DNA from 3 places in the Chloroflexus sp. genome. Region 1 is predicted to be linked to each of the others. Evidence: riboswitches for the same ligand, from Rfam matches in the RefSeq annotation. Region 1 holds a riboswitch; each other region holds the start of a gene.

The links. A riboswitch is a leader RNA that binds a small molecule or an ion and turns the genes downstream of it on or off. The one in region 1 is predicted to bind S-adenosylmethionine.
Region 2: linked by a shared signal. The riboswitch ahead of mtnA (S-methyl-5-thioribose-1-phosphate isomerase) and the one ahead of AC01ZF_RS14465 (homocysteine synthase) in region 1 are both predicted to bind S-adenosylmethionine.
Region 3: linked by a shared signal. The riboswitch ahead of AC01ZF_RS10340 (trans-sulfuration enzyme family protein) and the one ahead of AC01ZF_RS14465 (homocysteine synthase) in region 1 are both predicted to bind S-adenosylmethionine.

What each region holds. Positions count from the first base shown of each region.
Region 1 covers NZ_JBWGQH010000029.1:32,867-39,718, reverse strand. The annotation lists gene AC01ZF_RS14480 (STAS domain-containing protein) at 1-60, shown strand, start outside; gene AC01ZF_RS14475 (ATP-binding protein) at 76-486, shown strand; gene AC01ZF_RS14470 (LysM peptidoglycan-binding domain-containing protein) at 548-934, opposite strand; SAM riboswitch class I at 1,503-1,614, shown strand; gene AC01ZF_RS14465 (homocysteine synthase) at 1,717-3,012, shown strand; gene metX (homoserine O-acetyltransferase MetX) at 3,092-4,228, shown strand; gene AC01ZF_RS14455 (sensor histidine kinase) at 4,366-5,370, shown strand; gene AC01ZF_RS14450 (aminoacyl-tRNA deacylase) at 5,384-5,866, shown strand; tRNA gene AC01ZF_RS14445 (tRNA-Cys) at 6,147-6,221, shown strand; gene AC01ZF_RS14440 (glycosyltransferase family 4 protein) at 6,286-6,852, shown strand, end outside.
Region 2 covers NZ_JBWGQH010000020.1:6,499-13,350, reverse strand. The annotation lists gene AC01ZF_RS11580 (carbohydrate kinase family protein) at 1-514, opposite strand, end outside; gene AC01ZF_RS11575 (uroporphyrinogen decarboxylase/cobalamine-independent methonine synthase family protein) at 579-1,643, opposite strand; gene mtnA (S-methyl-5-thioribose-1-phosphate isomerase) at 1,640-2,683, opposite strand; SAM riboswitch class I at 2,743-2,849, opposite strand; gene hemW (radical SAM family heme chaperone HemW) at 2,931-4,112, opposite strand; gene AC01ZF_RS11560 (TrkH family potassium uptake protein) at 4,133-5,509, opposite strand; gene AC01ZF_RS11555 (potassium channel family protein) at 5,506-6,177, opposite strand; gene AC01ZF_RS11550 (metal ABC transporter permease) at 6,357-6,852, opposite strand, start outside.
Region 3 covers NZ_JBWGQH010000017.1:21,918-28,769, forward strand. The annotation lists gene AC01ZF_RS10325 (acetyl-CoA C-acyltransferase family protein) at 1-973, opposite strand, end outside; gene AC01ZF_RS10330 (GNAT family N-acetyltransferase) at 1,199-1,747, shown strand; gene AC01ZF_RS10335 (class I SAM-dependent methyltransferase) at 1,983-2,573, shown strand; SAM riboswitch class I at 2,656-2,762, shown strand; gene AC01ZF_RS10340 (trans-sulfuration enzyme family protein) at 2,835-4,031, shown strand; gene AC01ZF_RS10345 (methylenetetrahydrofolate reductase) at 4,034-4,957, shown strand; gene map (type I methionyl aminopeptidase) at 5,101-5,877, shown strand; gene AC01ZF_RS10355 (hypothetical protein) at 5,907-6,173, shown strand; gene AC01ZF_RS10360 (hypothetical protein) at 6,170-6,559, opposite strand.

The DNA.
Region 1 (6,852 bases):
ACGCTCAATCGCGTCTTGCGCCCATACCCCAATGTAGACGAAGCGTTGCACGCTGTGTGACAACAGATCTATCGTATGCACCGTATCGAACGCCATTACGAACTCAGCCCAGTGCTCGCAGAAGGGATCGACCAGCTCCACACCGCATTGAATGCGTTTTGGGCTGAAGCCGGAGTAGCACCGGAGGCGCAGATACGGCTTAGTACCGCTCTCGCGGAAGTGGTTGCGAATATCTTACAGTATGCCGTTGCCGCGGAAGCGGAGCCAATCCAGTTGCGGCTCCGCTGTACACCACACCTGATCGAGGCGCGACTCGTTGATCGTGGTCACCGATGGGAAAGGCCAGAGTCGACGTTCGTCCTCCCTGACGATTGGGAAGAACGGGGAAGGGGACTCGCAATCGCAGCAGCGATCCTTGACCGGTTGCAGTACCGTCGGCTGCGCGAGCGGAATTGTTGGCGGTTAGTGTTGTTCATCCACCCCTAACGCTGTCCGAAACATTCTACTCTAACCCTGCTCCATCTTCAACCACAACCAGGGCAGGGTCTCACGGTGTCGGCGTGGGTATTGGTTGTGGCGTACCGATTAACGATGGAATGAGTAACGTCTGACCGGGCTGGAGGAAGTTGGGATCGGTCAGATTGTTGGCTGCCACCAATTCATCAACCGTCACCCCAAAGCGTTCGGCAATTGTACTCAGCGTATCACCGGCCTGGACAACGTACAACGCGGCAACCGTTGGGGTTGGGCGCGACAAACTGGCATAGACCGTCGCCGTTGCATCGAGGTCGATGGTTGGGGCAGGGGTAATGTCGAGCACGACCGGCAAGGTAGGCAAGTTGTGCGGTGGCGGCTCGGGAAAGCACGCGGTTAGCCCCATACTCATCGATACAATCAGCAGCCCAATGAACCAAAGCCACACGTAGCGGATCACGATCACCCTCTCATGTTGTACTATTTGTCACAACTAGACATTGTAGCAGTCGCATGGGAGGGCGTCAATACAAATGAGTGAGATTCGGACGTGGGTTAAGACATCCAAGGTAAAAAATGAGGAACCTTACAACCAATAGACTTAGTTTGCAACACCTATACGGTACGCTGCATGCCCAAGGGTATCCATATCCGTCCGGTTCTGCAACGTCGCTTCGATGCCCTATCGCTGCTTCATGGCGCGCGCCGCACAACGGATGCCAAGATTTCTCGCTGCGCGCGAAATGACAGAGGGGGTTGCCTGCCCTGGATAGGGTGCGCGCCGCCAGCCGTCCGTCGCTCCCTGTCATGTCGAGCGCAGCGAGACATCTGTAAGCGTGTTGTGGAAGCTTGCGCGCTGGGCTGCCGTCTCACCACGAGCTGGGATGTCGCAGGGTGTGTAGGATCCTTGATCCCAGCGCATGTCAGAGCCTGAGAAGTGATACTTGACAAATACACGTCGTATAGTTTATATTTACGACATCACGTTGGTGAAGGCGACACCAAAACGCACCTCAACAACACACACGCACTCATCCAGAGCGGTGGAGGGACCGGCCCGTTGAAACCGCAGCAACCCTCGCATGCGTCGCCGCATGCGAACGGTGCTAATTCCGGCAGAAGTGTTCTGGAAGATGAGCGACGTGGAATCGTGGTTATCCGCACTTGTTATTTCACGCCCTCATCGAAGTTGAGGGCGTTTTTGTTGCCTATTACACCGGGCATCTATTTGAGGAGGATTGCATGTCTGACACGCCACGCTTCACCGGTTTCGAGACGCTTGCCTTACACGCCGGACAGATTCCGGATCCGACAACCGGATCACGGGCAGTACCGATCTACGCAACAACATCCTATCAGTTCAAAGACACCGACCACGCAGCCCGCTTGTTCAACCTGCAAGAGTTCGGCAATATCTACACCCGCATTATGAATCCGACCACCGACGTATTCGAGCAGCGTATGGCCGCATTGGAAGGTGGGGTGGGTGCATTGGCGTTGTCGTCAGGGCAAGCTGCCGAGACGCTGGCAATTTTGAATCTGGCTGGTAGCGGTGATAATATCGTCGCCTCATCGGATTTGTACGGTGGTACCTACAATCTCTTCCGTCACACCTTACCGCGTTTGGGTATTACGACCCGTTTTGTTGACGCCCGTGATTACGATGGGTTTGCAGCGGCGATCGATGATCGAACGAAGGCTTTCTTTCTCGAACTGGTCGGTAACCCGCGGCTGGATGTGCTCGATCTCGAGCGGATTGCGGCGATTGCGCACGAGCGGGGTGTGCCGGTCATTGTTGATGCGACGACGGTAACCCCGTATCTGTGGCAGCCGATCAAGCACGGCGCCGACATCGTCATTCACTCGGCGACGAAGTATATCGGGGGGCATGGCACCGCTATCGGTGGGATTATTATCGATAGTGGTAAGTTTGATTGGGCGGCGAGTGGGCGTTTCCCTGATTTCACCAACCCCGATCCGAGCTATCACGGCCTGGTGTATACGCAGGCCTTTGGCAATCTTGCCTATATTATCAAGGCGCGTGTGCAAGGCCTCCGTGATATTGGTGCAGCCCTCAGCCCGTTCAACAGTTTCCTCTTCTTGCAAGGGCTGGAGACGTTGCCGTTGCGGATGGAACGGCACAGCAAGAATGCGTTAGCCGTCGCGCGCTATCTCAGCGAACATCCGAAGGTAGCATGGGTCAATTACCCCGGCTTACCGAGCCACCCGAGTTATCCGTTGGCCCAAAAGTATCTGCCGCGCGGACAGAGCGGGATCGTCGGGTTCGGCTTGAAGGGTGGGCGTAACGCTGGACGAATCTTTATCGAACGGTTACGCCTCTTCTCACACTTGGCGAATATCGGTGATGCCAAGAGTTTGGCAATCCATCCGGCGACGACGACGCATAGCCAGTTGACCCCTGAAGAACAGCGTCTCACCGGTGTGACCGACGACTACGTGCGGCTCTCTATCGGCCTTGAAACAATAGATGATATTTTGGCCGATCTCGATCAGGCGTTGGCCGGAACACCATCGTAGTTTCTGACCGATGTGGTGGTAACAATGGCGTTGCCGCCGCAGCTCGTTCTCGTTCCTTGCTGACAGGGAGAGGATCGATATGGAAGCAATTGCTTCGGCGCCAACCCCCGAAGGGGTTGGCTTCGTGCGTACCCAGCGCATGCATTGGACGACACCGCTGCCCCTGACGAGCGGTGCGACACTGGGGCCACTGACGATTGCCTACGAGACTTACGGTGAACTAGCGCCCGACCGCTCGAATGCCATTCTGATTCTGCACGCTTTGTCGGGTGATGCACACGCGGCCGGTTATCATAGTCCTACTGATCGCAAACCGGGCTGGTGGGATGGAATGATCGGGCCGGGCCGCGCATTTGATACCAACCGCTACTTTGTGATCTGCTCGAACGTGATCGGTGGCTGCCGCGGTTCGACCGGCCCATCGAGTCCACATCCAGTTGATGGGAAGCCCTACGGTTCACGGTTTCCGATCATTACCATTGAGGATATGGTACACGCCCAACAACGCCTGATTGATGCCCTTGGGATTGATACCTTGTTGGCCGTAGCCGGTGGTTCGATGGGTGGATTTCAGGCATTGGCATGGGCGGTCGAGTATCCGCAGCGTGTGCGTGGTGCGATCTTGTTGGCGACGAGCGCACGTTCGAGTCCACAGACGGTAGCGTGGAATTATATCGGCAGGCGTGCAATTATGGCCGATCCGCGTTGGCGTGGTGGCGACTATTACGATGGTGAGCCGCCACGTGATGGTTTGGCGGTAGCACGCATGCTCGGTCATATTACGTATCTCTGTGAGCCAAAGTTGGAGCAGCGGTTTGGGCGGCGCGGTGATTCCGGACCGCTTGACCTTGGGCCACATTTTGCGATTGAACACTATCTTGAGCATCAGGCGGCGCGTTTCAACGAACGGTTTGATGCCAATTCTTATTTGACGATCACGCGCGCTATGGACAGTTGGGATCTTGCGGCGCGCTACGGCTCGTTAACAGCGGCGTTTGATCTGACACGAGCACGGTTTTTGGCGTTGGCCTACAGCAGCGATTGGCTCTATCCACCGAGCGAGACGTATCACATGGCAGCAGCGGCACAGGCTGCCGGGCGGTCGTTTACAACGCACCTGATCATGACTGATGCCGGCCACGATGCGTTTCTGACCGATATAGCTACCCAGAGTGTTGTCATTCGGGAATTTTTGGATCGGGTAGGGTCGGAATAGGAGTGACATTTGGCTTGGCGTATGAGATATTAGATATATCAGTTTATTAAAAATGTCTTGTTCGCCTCGTTACCGATTTGCGGTAAGATAGTATCCACATCTAGATGCTATTTGGCGTATTCGGTACGAGGAGACCATTGAAGTGCTTCTGGCTACTGATCTGGCGCTTGCGGAGGCTGTCGAGTTCGCGGCAGGGGTGGTTGCTGTTCCTTGCCATTGTGGCTCTAGGAACGGCGATAGCCGTGTTTGTATGGGCGGGTTGGTGGTGGCCGGCGATCTTAGCAGCATTTGGTGGTGGGTGGCTCGTCGCTACGTCGAGGGTCACGCCATCGTCGCACATGCGGAGCCGTCTGGCCGAGCTTGAACGTGAGTTGGCCGTCGCGCAACAGGAAGCAGCCGTTGCCGCTAAAGCGAAAAGTGCGTTTCTTGCTCATGTTAGTCATGAATTGCGTTCCCCGCTGATGACGATTCTCGGCTACAGTGAATTGCTGCTGGAAGATGTACAGAACGGCACAGCACAAGCAGACCGAACGATTACCTGGTTACAACGCATCTACGAGTCGGGCAAACAGTTATTGGAATTGATCGACAACATGATCGTGTTAGCTCGGCTGGAGGTGGGTGACATTGAGGTGTATCACGATCATTGGTCACTCGGTCTCTTGCTCGATGAACTCGAAAAGACTATCCTTCCACTTGTACAGCAGCGGCACAATCGGTTAACCATCGATCTTGATAGTGATCCTTCCATAATTATTGAAGGTGATCGGGCGAAAATTCGTCAGATCCTACTCCAGCTCTTGCATAATGCGACGAAGTTTACCCAAGATGGTATGATCACCTTGCGGGTTAGTCTGAAGTCGAGCACCGAGGGGTCGGCCCTGTTGAATCTGACGGTCAGCGACAGTGGTATCGGCATGAGTAACGAGCAGCTTGATCTGCTCTTCGAGCCGTTTACCCGCTTCGATGAGGTGCTCACCCCGCGATACGATGGTGTTGGGATCGGTCTGGCGCTTGCCCAACGGTTATGTTTAGCCATTGGTGGTTCAATCGCTGTGACCAGTCAGCCCGGCAAAGGAACGACCTTTTTCGTCTCAATCCCGGTTACACCGGTGTCAGTCTCAACGTCGGTGGAACGATGAGTGAGGTCTTGCGATGAGCGGCAAACTCAACTCAATGCGTGTGCTTGAACGGCAGCAGATCCCCTACACCGTGCATGAGTATGATCCAACGCTGCCTGATGCGGTGGCAGTTGCCGAGGCAATTGGTATGCCGGCCGCGCATGTGTTCAAGACACTGGTTGCCAAGAGTGATCGACCATTGTTGGCGATGGTACCGGCTCATTGCCAACTCGATCTCAAACGATTGGCTGTACTTGCCGGCGTGAAGCGCGTCGAGATGGCTCCTCATGTCGAAGCTGAGCGGTTGACCGGATTACGGGTTGGTGGTATCGGCGCTTTAGCGCTCATCGCGAAACGCTGGCCGTCGTATCTCGATGAGTCGGCGCTGGTGCAGCCGAAGATCTACGTCAATGCCGGGCAGCGGGGGGTGATGATCGGGATCGCGCCGTCTGATTTGGTACGGGTGGTCGGTGCAACGGTGGGAGCGATTGCGGCTTGCGTATCACCGTCGTCATGATAATGCTGCACGTTCGTGTTATCTCATCATCGCAATCAAGAACAGTCTCCTTGCACAATCCACCCATTATGTATTGGCAATGTTGTGTCGTTACAGGTGAAGAGAAACATAATAAAATGATAGTATTTGGGTGGGAATGATAAAAACATCATACGATGTTGGCTGGAGGAATTATAGATATGGTACCGAATCCCTACTAAGCCATGCGCACCTCACAGATGTCTCTGGGTACCATGCCGATTTGCACCACGGGTTAGTTTGTGCTACAATAAAGTTCGGTGGCGACGTAGCAAAGTGGTAATGCAGCGGTCTGCAAAACCGCCATTCGCGGGTTCGATTCCCGCCGTCGCCTCCAGAAGTATCCGTCAACGAGAGGTTACTACCTCTCGTTCTTTGTTTCATCCACTATATGCGAATATATGCGAATTTTGTGTGCCTTAACGTACTATCGTCCCTATACGAGCGGCTTAACGATCTATGTCGAACGGCTGGCTCATGGGCTTGTTCGGCGGGGGCATACCGTCACCGTACTCACCTCACAGTACGATCCGAGTTTGCCAAAGATCGAGTTTCTTGATGGAGTACGGATCGTGCGGGCGCCGGTAGTCGCTCGGGTGAGCAAAGGGGTCATTATGCCGACGTTTGGGTGGTTGGCGACCCGCCTTTCGCTTGAACACGACGCAATGAGCTTGCACTTGCCACAATTTGATGCACCGGGGTTGGCGTTACGTGGCAAGGTGCTCAAACAACCGGTTGTGTTGACGTACCATAGCGATCTCAAGCTTCCACCAGGCTTGCTCAATCGGGTGGCGAATCAAGTTGTTGCGATTGCTAACCAGGCAGCAGCAGCATTGGCAACCCGAATCGTCGCCTACACGCAAGACTTTGCCGACCATTCACCCTATCTCCGGCAGTGGCGTCGGAAGGTGACAATCATTCCACCGCCGGTCGAAGTGGCGCAGGTATCGGACGATGAAATTGCAGCG
Region 2 (6,852 bases), on a different contig from region 1:
TCTGCTTCCCCGGATCGAAGATATACGGCACGCCCATCTGCTGACATTCAAGGGCAAACCGACGCATTGCATCGGGGTTGGTAGGCGAAATCAGAACGAGATCATCTACGGTCAGGCCACGGTTGAGGAGCGAATTGTGATGATCGTGAGCCATTGCACCGGCATAAAACGCAACAATCTGATTATTCGCCTTGTCGGTATTGATAAAGCAAGAGGAGGTAAACTCGTGTTCGATAATCGTAATTCCGCTTGTATCAATCCCTTGCTCCTCGAGCCACTCGCGGTAAGCATCGAAATCATGACCGGCTGACCCGACAATGAGCGAACGTTCACCGAGTAAACTCAAATTATACGCAATATTCCCGGCCACCCCCCCACGCATTTTACGCATTGAGTCAACCAAAAAACTAACTGAAATAATATGTGCTTTGTCGCTAAGCATAAAATCTTTGAAATAGCCGGGAAAATCCATAATATAATCAAATGCTAGCGAACCGGTGACCACGATCTTCACAGCGCGCACTCCTCTGACTAACCCACATAGATGCGGGAAAAGCGTACCAACATATTACAACCAGCTACTCTTCTTCGCCGACACCCAACGTCTGTCGTACCAACCGAGACGTTTCGGCGCAGAGCTGTAACGCTTGTTCAGCTTGTGCCGGACTCACATATGCCAGACTCCCGGTAAACGAGAGAAACGATTGTTGCTGCACAACCGCTACATCAAGTCCAGTTGCCGTCGCCACCTCGTGCATCGCTCTCACCACACGATCACACAAATCGCTCGCATGAACATTAGCCAGTAAGCGAGCTTCAACCGGCGTGACACCCCATGCCAAACAACCACCACCCGCCAAAAATTGCGTTAGTGGCGTGGCAACCTGCAACAATGATTGCAAATGATCGGCCGGGTGAAAGCCAATAACATCGAGTGGGAGCGGCAAAATTGCCTCCCAGAGCACGGCACTACTGATAAACAAGCCGCGTCGCGCCGGCAGATCGACGAGTAGCCGGTTGAGCAAATCGATCCCATCGTCCCACTCTAACGGGCTCAGCGGGTGCAAGATGGCATCGAGAAACGGCTCATCGATCATGACCAGTCGATACGCCGCGTACCCTTGCACTTGCTCGTGTTGCCATGCCACCCGCAAGCTACACAAATTGAGTAACAGTTCACGCCACTCTGGCGCGTAAGCTAAAGGTCGGTCATGATTGTCGGTCAACGCCAAACTGAGGCTCACCGGGCCAATTGTCTCGTATTTGAGCAAAAATGGATGGCGATCTTCGGTATTGAGCTGACGGAGTAGCTCTTCAAGGACAACAACGGCCGGACCCGACAACGCAGCAAATTGCGCATCACCACGCAGATACGCCAACCCAACCCGAACCGCTTCGCGCTCAAGCGTCTCGTGGTCAACGGCCAATCGGTCACGTTCGAGATCGATCTGCACACCGGGCAAACCTTGTGCTGCCAAGGCAAATGGTGTATCGGCAAGGGTACGTGGCAAGGGTAATGGCCATGCTGGTGTCTGCGGAAAATACCGGCAGATTAACTGCGCCACGATCATCGGATTCGTATGAGGCAACCCACCGCGCAGAAGTGGCCGGCAGGCCGGCTGAAACGACCCCAGCACATTCATGGTTGACTCGCCAGTTGACACAAGGCTACCGTGAACGGAGGATGCAGCACGCCTCGCTCGGTGATGATCGCCGTTACCAATTCGTTTGGCGTAACGTCAAACGCCGGATGAGCAGCCGGCACACCGTGCGGAGCAATGGCAATCCCGGCGATGTGAGTCACCTCTGCCGGATCGCGCTCTTCGATAGGAATATCGGCGCCACTCGCCGTGGCAAGATCGATGGTGGAATAAGGGGCAGCGACGTAGAAAGGTATCTGATGATAACGGGCGAGTACTGCCAAGCCATAGGTACCGATCTTGTTAGCCACATCACCATTGGCAGCAATCCGATCAGCACCAACGATAATACAATCGATATGGCCGCGTTGCATCATAAAAGCGGCCATATTATCGGTGATTAAGGTCTGGGGAATACCGGCCTGTAACAATTCCCACGCCGTCAACCGGGCGCCTTGCAAGAAGGGGCGCGTTTCATCAACAAAGACATGAATGGGCCGACCTTGGGCAAAGGCGGTGCGAATGGGGGCAAGTGCCGTTCCGTACCCGGCAGTTGCCAGGCCACCGGCGTTGCAGTGGGTCAGCACGTGACCACGCGGGGGAATGAGTGGTGCGCCGTGTTCTCCTATCGCATGGCACATAGCGAGATCCTCGGCGAAAATCGCCTCGGCCTCAGTCAACAATGCAGTTTTGATCGCTGCGATGCCTTCGGGAGCAACCGTTTCAGCCCGCCGTAGCATGCGGCTTGTCGCCCAGGCCAAATTGACCGCTGTTGGACGCTGAGCATCGAAGATCGCTTTGGCTTGGCGTAGCTCTTCAAGTAGCTCCTCAACCGAATGAGCAGCACTCTGCCGAGCAGCCAACGCCATGCCATACGCAGCCGTGCAACCGATTGCCGGTGCGCCCCGTACCTGCATACTGCGAATAGCATAGGCGACCAGGCTCAGATCGGTGCAATTCACCACCTCGACGATGTGTGGCAGCTTGCGCTGATCGATCAGGCGAACCGTCTCATTTTCCCACCAAACTGTGCGGAATTCCATAGGCGTCGCAATAAATTGAGCCACTCGCATAGCGAGAGGCTCCGATCATCACTTCGTTCCTCTCATCTTTCGGCTAATGCTCTTCATTGCCGCTGGATTTGGCACCTTCCCTTTCGGGGGTTGCCGGGCGTCATCGGGCCAGTCCCTCAGCCCATCTCGATGAGCATCTGAAGTTCGCTGACGCACTACGGCGCCGCACGCGAACGTTGTGAGCGATTATAACACGACTGACGGCAAGAGGCAACCGCTACAAAAAGTGTGCAAAAACGTGATTACCCACCATCCGTCCTCGCTCCGTCAACCACACCCGTCGGTCATCTATCGCGATCAACCCGTGCTGCATCAGCTCGTGCAAGGCGGTTCCGTAGTACTCGGTGAGATCATCGCCGACACGGGCGGCAAAGTGCTCAAAACTTACCCCAATATCGAGCCGCAAGCCCATCATCATCGTTTCAGCAGCCAGATCGGCAGGGGTCAGTGGGATAGTCTCGGCAATCGGGCGATGACCGGCTTGAACGGCAGCGATGTACCCATCGATGGATCGAATATTGGCGTAGCGCTGCGGGAAGAGATGGCCATGAGCGCCGGCGCCGGCGGCCAAATAGTCACTATTGAACCAGTAGGCCAGGTTGTGATGACACGCCAATCGCGGCGGTGCATCAGGCCGATCACCCGGCTGGGGACGTACCCAGTTCGAGATTTCGTAGTGCCGATAACCGGCTTTGTCAAGAAGGTCCATCGCCAATTCGTACATCGCTGCGGTGAGATCATCGTCGGGCACCTGTACGCGCCCCGCCGTGACCTGCGCATAGAGTGGCGTATTCTCTTCGAGAATGAGCGAGTACAGGGCCAGATGATCCACGTCCCACGAGATGACTTCGGTGAGTGTGGCTTGCCAATCGGCAAGGTCTTGCCCGGGCAAGCCAAAGATGAAATCCAGGTTGATCGACTCAAAACCGACTGCACGGGCATCAAGATAGCTTGCCTTGGCTTCGGCAGCGGTGTGAATACGTCCTAGCACCCGTAAGGTTGGATCGTGCAAGCTTTGTACCCCCATACTCAACCGATTCACACCAAGCGAGCGGATGGCACGCAGATACTCGCGGCCTAGCACCGTTCCGGGATTTGCCTCAAGCGAGATCTCGGCCGTTTCGAGAGGAACGAGCGCCGTAGCCGCGGTCAGAATGCGTTCAATCTGTGCCGGCGTCAGCATACTCGGCGTCCCACCGCCAAAGAAGATACTTGGCCGCAATGCCGCTGCTGCCGGTGATTTCGGTAACGGTGGGAGCGACTCGCGCAACATAGCTAACTCGGTACAGAGTGCATCAACATACGCCGCAATGCGATGCTCCATGTTGGCGTAGGTGTTGAAATCGCAATACGAACAGCGCCGATGGCAAAAGGGGATATGGATATATAAGTGGCGCATAGCAACTTCCAGATCACGTTCTACCCGATCAAAATCTGCTCCTCCGGGTACATCACGACTTGCGGTGCAGCACTTTGTCGCGCTAACGCAATGATAATGGTGAGGGCGCCTAATCGTCCCCAAAACATAACAGCGATGATCACCAACTGCCCAAACGTGTTCAATTCATCGGTAAAACCAAGCGTCAGCCCGCATGTGGCAAATGCCGATACAACCTCAAACACGGTACGGTCAAGGGTTGTGTCGTGCGTTGTCACCAGTAACCATGAAGCAGCCAAGACCACAAAGAGCGAAATCGTGAGCACGGCTGCCGCCCGCCGTACCATACCAGTCGCCAGACTGCGTCCACCAAACTGAGCGGTTGGCAGGCCGCGCGCATAACTCCATAGCGAAATCGAGAGGACGGCAAACGTACCGGTGGTAATCCCACCACCCATCGAGGCCGGCGCACAGCCGATAAACATCAACGCAATGAGTAGCAGTTGGCTGGCCGGTGTCAACTGCTCGAAGTTAGTAATGCCGGCAAATCCGGCGGTACGAGCCGAAACCGATTGGAAGACGGTCACTATGATCTGACGATCCAACGGCTGCCCAACAAGCACTCCATCTTTATCGAACGCTTCACTGAGCCATAAGCCAACAGCACCACCGACCACCAGTATGCTCACGACGAGCAGCGTGATCCGCGTGTGCAACGACAACCGCCGCTCATTCGGGTACGCGATCAGATCGGCAACGACCGGAATACCTAAGCCGCCGAGAAAAATCAAGACCCCCATCACAAACAGCGTCACACTATCCCGCGGTATACCATCGTTAAAACCGGGAGTACCAGTGAACAGGTCAAATCCGGCATTGCAGAATGCCGAGACCGCATGAAAGAGGGCAAAGAAGAAGGCTTGACCCTCAGAAAGGCGAGGATCGGTACGCCAGTGTATGTAGAGCAAGAAGGCACCGATCAGCTCAATCGTGATGACCGTAATAAGAACGCGCCGAGTCAAGGACACGATTGCCGCCGGCGAGAGTAAGCCTAACGAGTCGCTTAACGCGATCCGATCGGTAAAACTGATCCGCCGACCCAAAAGCCTGAAAACGATCACGGCGACGACCATAAAACCGACACCACCGATCTGGATCAGCAGCATGAGCAGAATCTGCCCCCAGAGCGATAGATCGCGTACCGGCGTAATGACCGATAAACCGGTAACGCTCAACGCCGATGTCGCCGTGAACAGTGCCTCCATCAAGGTGAGTTGACGTGTACCACTGATGGGGAGCAACAGCAATCCGGTTCCAATGGCGATCAAGAATGCTAACCCACCGACCAAGCGCAAAGGCGGTGGGACCGGTTTATGCCGCAACCGTTTCAGGTTGCGACGTTCGAGCTGAGCTATCATGATGATAAATCGCAGAATGTGCTGATACTGGAGTCGGCTCCGATAATCAATATGCGATCATCCCGACTGAAGGTGTATTCGGGGGGCGGGGTGACAATCATCTTACCGTTGTGCTTAACGGCCAACACGTTGATACCGTACCGCCGACGCAAACCACTCTGCATTAAGGTTTGGCCGATCAGTGGAGGTGGGACGCGCACTTCGGCGACGCTAAACCCAGAACCAAGGTTGAGATGCTCAAGTACATGCGGTTCCGATAGTTGCCAAGCTAAGCGGGCGCCGGCTTCATGTTCTGGCAGTACTACCATGTCGGCGCCGACGCGCTCAAGAATATATTTCTGTCGCTCATTCAGCGCTTTGCAAACAACCCGCTTGACACCTAATGTCTTGAGCGCAACGGTCGTCAGGAGATTAGCTTCAAATTGTGAACCAATCGCCACGACCACCGTATCAAACGCGGTGATTTCGATTGCTCGCAGTGCGTCTTCGTTTGTCGAATCAAGCGCCACGACCTGCGTCAGGTGGTCGGCAAGTTGTTGGACGATGTTCGGATCGCGATCAATGCCTAAAACAGTATGGCCGCGGTCGATTAAGTTGGTTGCAACGCTGCGACCAAACCGACCAAGACCGATTACCGCAAATTCGAGCCGACTTGGCTTGCGCGCCATGCGACTCCCTCCTTGGCGAGCGTAGTATATGCTTTGCCCTATTGTAGCGTAGTTGAAACGGAACGGTAAAGTGATAGATAGCCCTGGTAGCCAGGGAATGTTGAGGGTATGCTAAGATGCATGATTGGGTAGATTATTGTCAGACGCATACGGCTGCTCGCTCTGCGATAGCAGAACCATTACACCTCAACACTCTGCGCAAACCGCCGACCTTGTTCGGTAAGGAACAGCACACTCCCTTGACGCCGGATCAATCCAATCTGCTCAGCCCGACGGACAACTGTGCTTACAAAGGTCGGTGACCAGCGTAGCTCGATGATCAGGTGATCGGGATGGCATTCGATCCGTTCATTACCCGACCCCTCGTGGTTGAACAGGTGGAGGGTCAATAGTTGCAAAGCGAATTGCTCACGGCGTCGGCGTTGTTGCCAGACCTGCGCCACCAGCCCCCGTTGCGGTGCAAACAACCATGCGAGGCCAAAGATGATTCCGGTCATTGTTGCCATCGCCCCGGCAATCGAAACATCGAGCCAACGTGCTAGCCAATAACCACTTATCGCGGCCACAACGCCGAGTATCACACTCAACCCGATCATCCGCGGTAATCGGTTGGTCAGGAGATAGGCCGTCGCCGGCGGTGCTACCATCAACGCAATCACCAGAATCGACCCAACC
Region 3 (6,852 bases), on a different contig from region 1:
GGGCAGCGAAGGCCTCGTTGACCTCGAAGAGATCGATATCGTCGATCCGCAGACCGGTGCGCTCAAGCAGACGACGCACCGCCGGCACCGGGCCAATCCCCATATACTTCGGCTCAACAGCAGCGTTGCTATAACCGACCAAGCGTGCCAAGGGTTTGTAGCCACGCCGCTCAGCCGTTGCCCGATCCATCAAGACAACGGCAGCCGCAGCATCGTTGATACTCGAGGCATTCCCGGCGGTAACCGTCCCATCCTTGAGAAAGACAGGGCGTAGCTTGGCCAGCTTCTCAATGGTGGTATCACGACGCACGCCCTCATCGACCATAAACTGGGTAGTTCCACCTTTGGTCTCGATCTCAACCGGCACGATTTGGCTAGCGAAGCGTCCTTCGTCAATAGCACGCGCCGCACGCATATGGCTTTCGTAGGCGAGTTGGTCTTGATCTTCGCGGCTAATCCCCCACTTTGCCGCGACATGCTCAGCCGTGACCCCCATATGGCAATCGTCAAACGGATCGGTCAGTGCACCGACCATCATATCGACAACTTTGGTATCGTTCATCCGAGCACCAAACCGCATTGCCGGCAAGCTATAGGGACCACGGCTCATACATTCGGCGCCACCGGCCACTGCCGCGTCAATATCACCTTGCAGAATATACTGAGCAGCAGAGACAATCGCCTGCAGGCCACTCCCACATAATCGGTTGAGGGTGAGTGCCGGCGTCTCAACCGGTAAACCGCCACGCACCGCTGCATAACGGGCCATGTACATATCGTGTGGCTCAGTATTGATCACATGACCAAATACCACGTGGCCGATTTCGTCCGGTTGAACACCGGCGCGAGCTACTGCCTCGCGCGTTACCAGTGCCGCAAGTTCGGTTGGGGGGGTGTCTTTGAGAGTGCCACCAAACGTGCCAATAGCCGTGCGCACGCCACTCAGTACGACGACTTCACGCTTTTCGCTCATCACAACCTCCTTACGACGGGTCGTCGGCGACTCCGCCGGTTGCTGCCTCTTTCACGGAACGATTATCATTATACCAGCTTCAACCACACTTATCGTAAAGAAACACCTTCATGTTCAATCAAGTTGGGATTCGGAAACGTAACCGAGCTGTAACTTCATGTGGTATATTTCACATACTTGAATGGAGCATCGGATCCCTCATCGGCACACCGCAGGAGGCTGGGCATGGCCCTACGCAGCGATGCGATTAGCAATGTAGCATTGAAAGATGGCCGACAAGTAACCATTCGGCCACTGGTAGAAAATGATCGAGCAGCATTAGCCGATTTTGGTTTGAGTTTACCAAAAGACGATCTGCTGTATCTTGAAGAAGACTTTACTAACCCGGAAATTATTGCTCGGCTCGTCAACGCCTCATATGCCGAGAATTGGCGACAGATTGTCGCAGTCGCTGATGACGGCTCGATTGTCGCCTACACGTCGGCGCGGCGTATACCGGGTTGGTCAAACCACGTGGCCGAGCTGCGGTTAATTGTGAAGCCGGGTTGGCGACGGAGCGGGCTTGGTACCTATATGGCCCAAGCTATTGTTGATACAGCTCGTGATCTTGGTGCTCAGAAGGTGACAGTAGCGATGCTCGCCGCGTTAAAAGCCGGTCAAGCCATCTTCTCGCGTCTCGGTTTTGCAGTCGAAGGCCAATTGGCCCGTCACGCGATCGACCGCAACGGTGAGTTGCACGATGTGGTGATTATGTCGGCCTTCTTACGAGTGTGATGATATATCAAGATGAGTTGCGACAGGGTCACTCCCCAATGATTTGATATACGCTATACCAAACCTTTTGCGAAAACTCCCTGAGGCTGTCAAAAGGCCGCTGCGAAGCGTCCGCAATAGACTACAGAGGATGATAAACCTTATTCAATATCGTGGCAGTGGGGTCTTCTGCCCGGTTTGCCAACGCGAATCGCGAGCGTTTGCGCCATACGGTCGTCCAAAGCGCAGAAGTGCAATGTGTGTCTATTGCGGTTCGTTAGAACGCCACCGGTTGTTGTGGTTGTATCTCATTCATCGGACGAATCTTTTCGATGGGCTGCATAAAAATGTGCTCCACGTCGCTCCTGAACCGTGCTTTGAACCGAACTTCCGGCGCCTCATCGGCACCGGCTATCTTACCGCCGATTTACTCGATCCGCGTGCTATGGTTAAGATGGATATTACAAATATTCAATATCCTGATGCATATTTCGATGTCATTTTATGCAGTCATGTACTTGAACATGTGCCTGATGATCGCAAAGCAATGCGCGAATTTTGGCGCACGCTTAAGCCAAACGGCTGGACTATCCTATTGGTACCGATTACGGCTGAAGTGACTTTTGAAGATCCGACTATCATTGACCCGCAGGAACGGCTGATTGCATTTGGTCAAGAAGATCATGTGCGTAGGTATGGTCGGGATTATATCGATCGGTTGCGTGAAGCAGGGTTTACTGTAACAGTTACGACTGTAACCGATATGGTTCCTGATCACGAGACAGCGTTGCAGATGGGATTGACAGCCGCGAGTGGCGAGATTTACTATTGCACACGCGGAGGATGAGATGCCAAGAGCGGGACGTCATCCCGTCTGATTGACAATCCTCAAGATCACCTGTTATACTTCGTACAATTGCAGAACGCTGCACTCATCCAGAGCGGTGGAGGGACCGGCCCGATGAAACCGCGCCAACCCGGCGGATCAACGCCTGACGGGTGGCAACTCCGGCAGCATAAGGCTGGCAGATGAGAGGAGAGCGGCGTCATCTTGCCGATAGCAAGAGTACGTCAACTGCACTCTCATCGCCCTGATGAGAGGTTTTTTATGCCCACAAACCAATCTCCTGGCCTCGGTACGGCCGCCGTCCACGCAGGCGAACCACGCCGGCGCGCGTTTGACGCGATTACACCCCCTGTCGTCCATAGCGCTACGTACACATTCCGTGACAGCGCCGAGCTGATAGCCTTTCAGTCGGGCGAACTGGAGCGCGAAGAGTATGGTCGGTACGGAAATCCAACCGTGCGCGCTGTTGAAGCCCGTCTCGCTGCGCTGGAGTCACCGCATGCCCCCGCCGAGGCACTTCTCTGCGCCTCCGGGATGAATGCGCTGACTACAGTGATGCTTGCGATGCTTCCCGCCGGTAGTCACGTGATCCTAACCGACGACGGCTACCGCCGTACCCGTCAATTTGTCAGCACCATGCTGGCCCGTCTCGGGGTGCGTCATAGCGTGGTCGCCGCTGCCGACCCGGCAGCTATTGCGGCGGCAATCGAACCGGGGCGCACGCGCTTGATTGTCACCGAAGCGCCGACGAATCCGTACCTGCGCGTGATCGATCTGACCGCAGTGGCGAAGATAGCGCGCGAGCACCGGATCAAAACGGTGATCGATGCTACATTTGCCACCCCCTACAACATGCGTCCGCTTGAATACGGGATCGATCTGGTGGTACACAGTTGTAGCAAATATTTAGCCGGACACAACGATCTTTTGGCCGGAGTCATTATTGGCCGTCCGCCGATCATCAAAGCACTCCGGGAAACGCAGGGAATCCTTGGTGGAATCTGTGATCCGCACGCGGCCTATCTGCTCGGTCGTGGCCTCAAGACCTTTGCCTTGCGGATGGAGCGCCACAATCAGAATGGGCAAGCCGTCGCCGAGTTTCTCGCCCACCACCCACGGGTGACGCGGGTACATTACCCCGGCCTGCCCGATCATCCCGATCACGCGATTGCCCGCGCCCAGATGCGCGGCTTTGGCGGCGTAGTGTCGTTCGAGGTTGCAGGTGATCTGACCGGCGCGATGGCCGTTGTCGACCGGCTCCGGCTACCGTATATTGCCCCTAGCTTCGGCGGTGTCGAAAGCCTGGTTGAACAACCGGCACTCATGAGTTACTATGAACTAAGCAGTGAAGAACGCTTGGCGGTTGGTATTCGCGACAACTTGATCCGACTCTCATGCGGGATTGAAGATGCTGATGATCTGATCGCCGATCTGCAACAGGCCCTTGCCGACGAATAGTTATGCACTCGACCCTGCAACGCCGACTCGCCGCCGGGCAAACGGTTGTTACCGGTGAGATTGCACCGCCAAAGGGGGCGGCACGCGCTCATCTAGAAACCCTGGCGCAAAACCTTCGCACCTACGTCGATGCGGTGAACCTGACCGATAATCAGCGCGGAATCGCTCGCATGTCATCGCTTGGCGGTAGCGTCATTTTGCACCAGCTCGGCATTGAGCCGATTATGCAAATGACGTGCCAGCACCGTAATCGGATCGCCCTCCAAGCCGATGCACTCAGTGCATCGGCGCTCGGTGTGCGCAATCTTTTGGCAATGACCGGCGACCATCCGCGCATTGGTGATCATCCCGAAGCCAAAAATGTGCTCGATCTTAACTCGTTCCAACTGATCCGGATGCTGCGCACCCTCCGCGATCAGGGCACGTTCCAATCGGGTACGCCATTGAAGGAGGCACCGCGTTTTTTTATCGGTAGTGTCGCAAACCCAAACGTCGAACGAGCAGCGCGGCTGGAAAAAAAGATCGAGGCTGGCGCTGAGTTTGTGCAGACCCAGTTGATCTTCGATGTCAACCGTTTCCGGCAATGGATGGCAGATGTGCGTGCTGCCGGTTTGCACCAACAGGCCTACATTCTGGCCGGTGTGATGATTTTGCGTCGGCCACAATCGGCGATCTATCTCCGCGATCATCTCCCCGGCACCCTCATGCCTGATGCGATTGTTGAGCGGATGCAGCGCGCCACCGATAGTGAAGCCGAAGGCATTGTGCTGGCTGCCGAGTTAGTCACCGAGCTGCTCAGTATCGAAGGTGTAGCCGGTGTGCATCTGATGTCGGTTGACTGGACACGCGCCATCCCGCGGGTCGTGGAGCGGGCCGGCTTGCTGCCACGCCCGCCGGTGCCAGAGGCATTGGTGGATGAGGCGTAGCGGATGGGTGATGGGATCGTGTATCATCCATCCCGCATCGTAAGGCTATCGGTCGTGCGGTCTCACTGATACGTGATCGAACTGTTTGTCTTAGAGGTACCAAAACGTTCATCACCGACAAAACGGTTTGAAGTGAGGGTATCATGCCAATTATTCTGAAATCTCCTGCACAGATTGAACTGTTACGTGCCGCCGGGCAACTGGTGCGGCAGACGTTCAACGTGCTGCGCGAACATATCCGTCCGGGCGTAACCACGGCTGAACTGGACGCGATTGCTGAAGAGTTTATCCGTTCACACGGTGCCGAACCTGTCTATAAAGGGTATGTACCGGCGGGTCGCCGCAACTACGTGCCTCCGTTCCCTGGTACCATCTGTGCTTCAATTAACGATGTGATCTGCCACGGTATTCCGAGCAAGCGCGACCGGCTACGGCAAGGTGATATTGTTGGAATCGACATCGGCTTGCGTCTCAACGGTTGGATCGGTGACGCTTGCGAGACCTTCGCCGTAGGCGAGGTTGATGAAGAGACACAGCGTCTCCTCGATGTTACCCGTCGTTGCCTTGAGCTGGGAATTGAGCAGGCGCGCGTCGGTAATCCGTTGCGGTTGATCGGCGCAGCTATTCAACGCTATGCAGAAGCCAACGGTTTTGCTGTGGTGCGCGAATATACCGGTCACGGCTTGGGTCGTGATCTGCACGAGGAGCCAACTATTTTGCACTACGACGACCCTCGCCAGACCCGTAAAATCGTGGCCGGGATGGTCTTTACCATTGAGCCGATGATTAATGTCGGTACGGCGGCAACCAAAGTCGACCGTGACGGTTGGACGGTACGGACGGCTGATGGCAAGCGGTCGGCCCAGTTTGAGCATACGCTTGCTATTACCGATGAGGGACCGATCATTTTAACCGCCTAACACGCCACAACATGCAATGGGAGGTACCGATGACGCTCGAAGAGGAATTGATCGCGGCATTGGCTAGCGGTGATCGCGAGCGGGCAAAAACGATTGCGACGGCTTTACACGCCCGTGGCATCGATGCGGTGGCCATTGAAGCAGCGTTGGCAACGCAGCCCCAGCTTGAAGAGCAACTGTGGGTTGTCTTGCAAGAGGTAATACCGATTGCACGACGGGCGCTCAAGCGACGTGCTATTCGCGCCGCTGAAGAGCGTGATTGGGGTGATTGGGATGAAGGCCGGCGTCGGTTTTAATGCACCCGATAAAGGACAATCGTCTGCGTACCACTCGTCTCACGCAGGACAATTTCAACTTGATCGGGCCGAATGATGCCGCGGGAGAGCGGATCGTAGTTGGGCGCACCTTCGATATAGTAATAGTAGATCGAGCCAGCATACCGAAAACCACGGATATTGCTGACCCGAATGGTAATCCCCGGTTTCACCTCAATCAGCGGATCGATAATTTCCCCACTCATTCGACCTCGAATCTCATCGACGAGGGGCGTCAAATCGGGGTTTGCCGACAATGGTGTACGCGACGGAGTTGCACTGAGCAACCAACCAACTGCACTCACCAACAAGCATAGCTCGATCCCGATCATGAGTGTAAACAGGCTGAATCGACGCAACCGGGACATTCCGGTCATCGTCATAGGGTGCTTTGTTCTAGCTGATACTATTGGCTTAATCATACCGGTTGCCTTCGATCGTGCCTGTTTAGTTGACCCCGTGACCTGACGCCGACGAGTAAGGGTAGCTTATAGTGTAACAAAAGACAATGACAAACACCATAGGTCTTCGGTCATATTTCGCTGAAAATGGTTAACATTATCTGACAACAATTCCCGACACCGAGGATTATGGTGTAGACACAGTTGCTCAACACCTCTCATCTAGCAATCGCAACTATCGCTTGTGTTCTTGTACAATA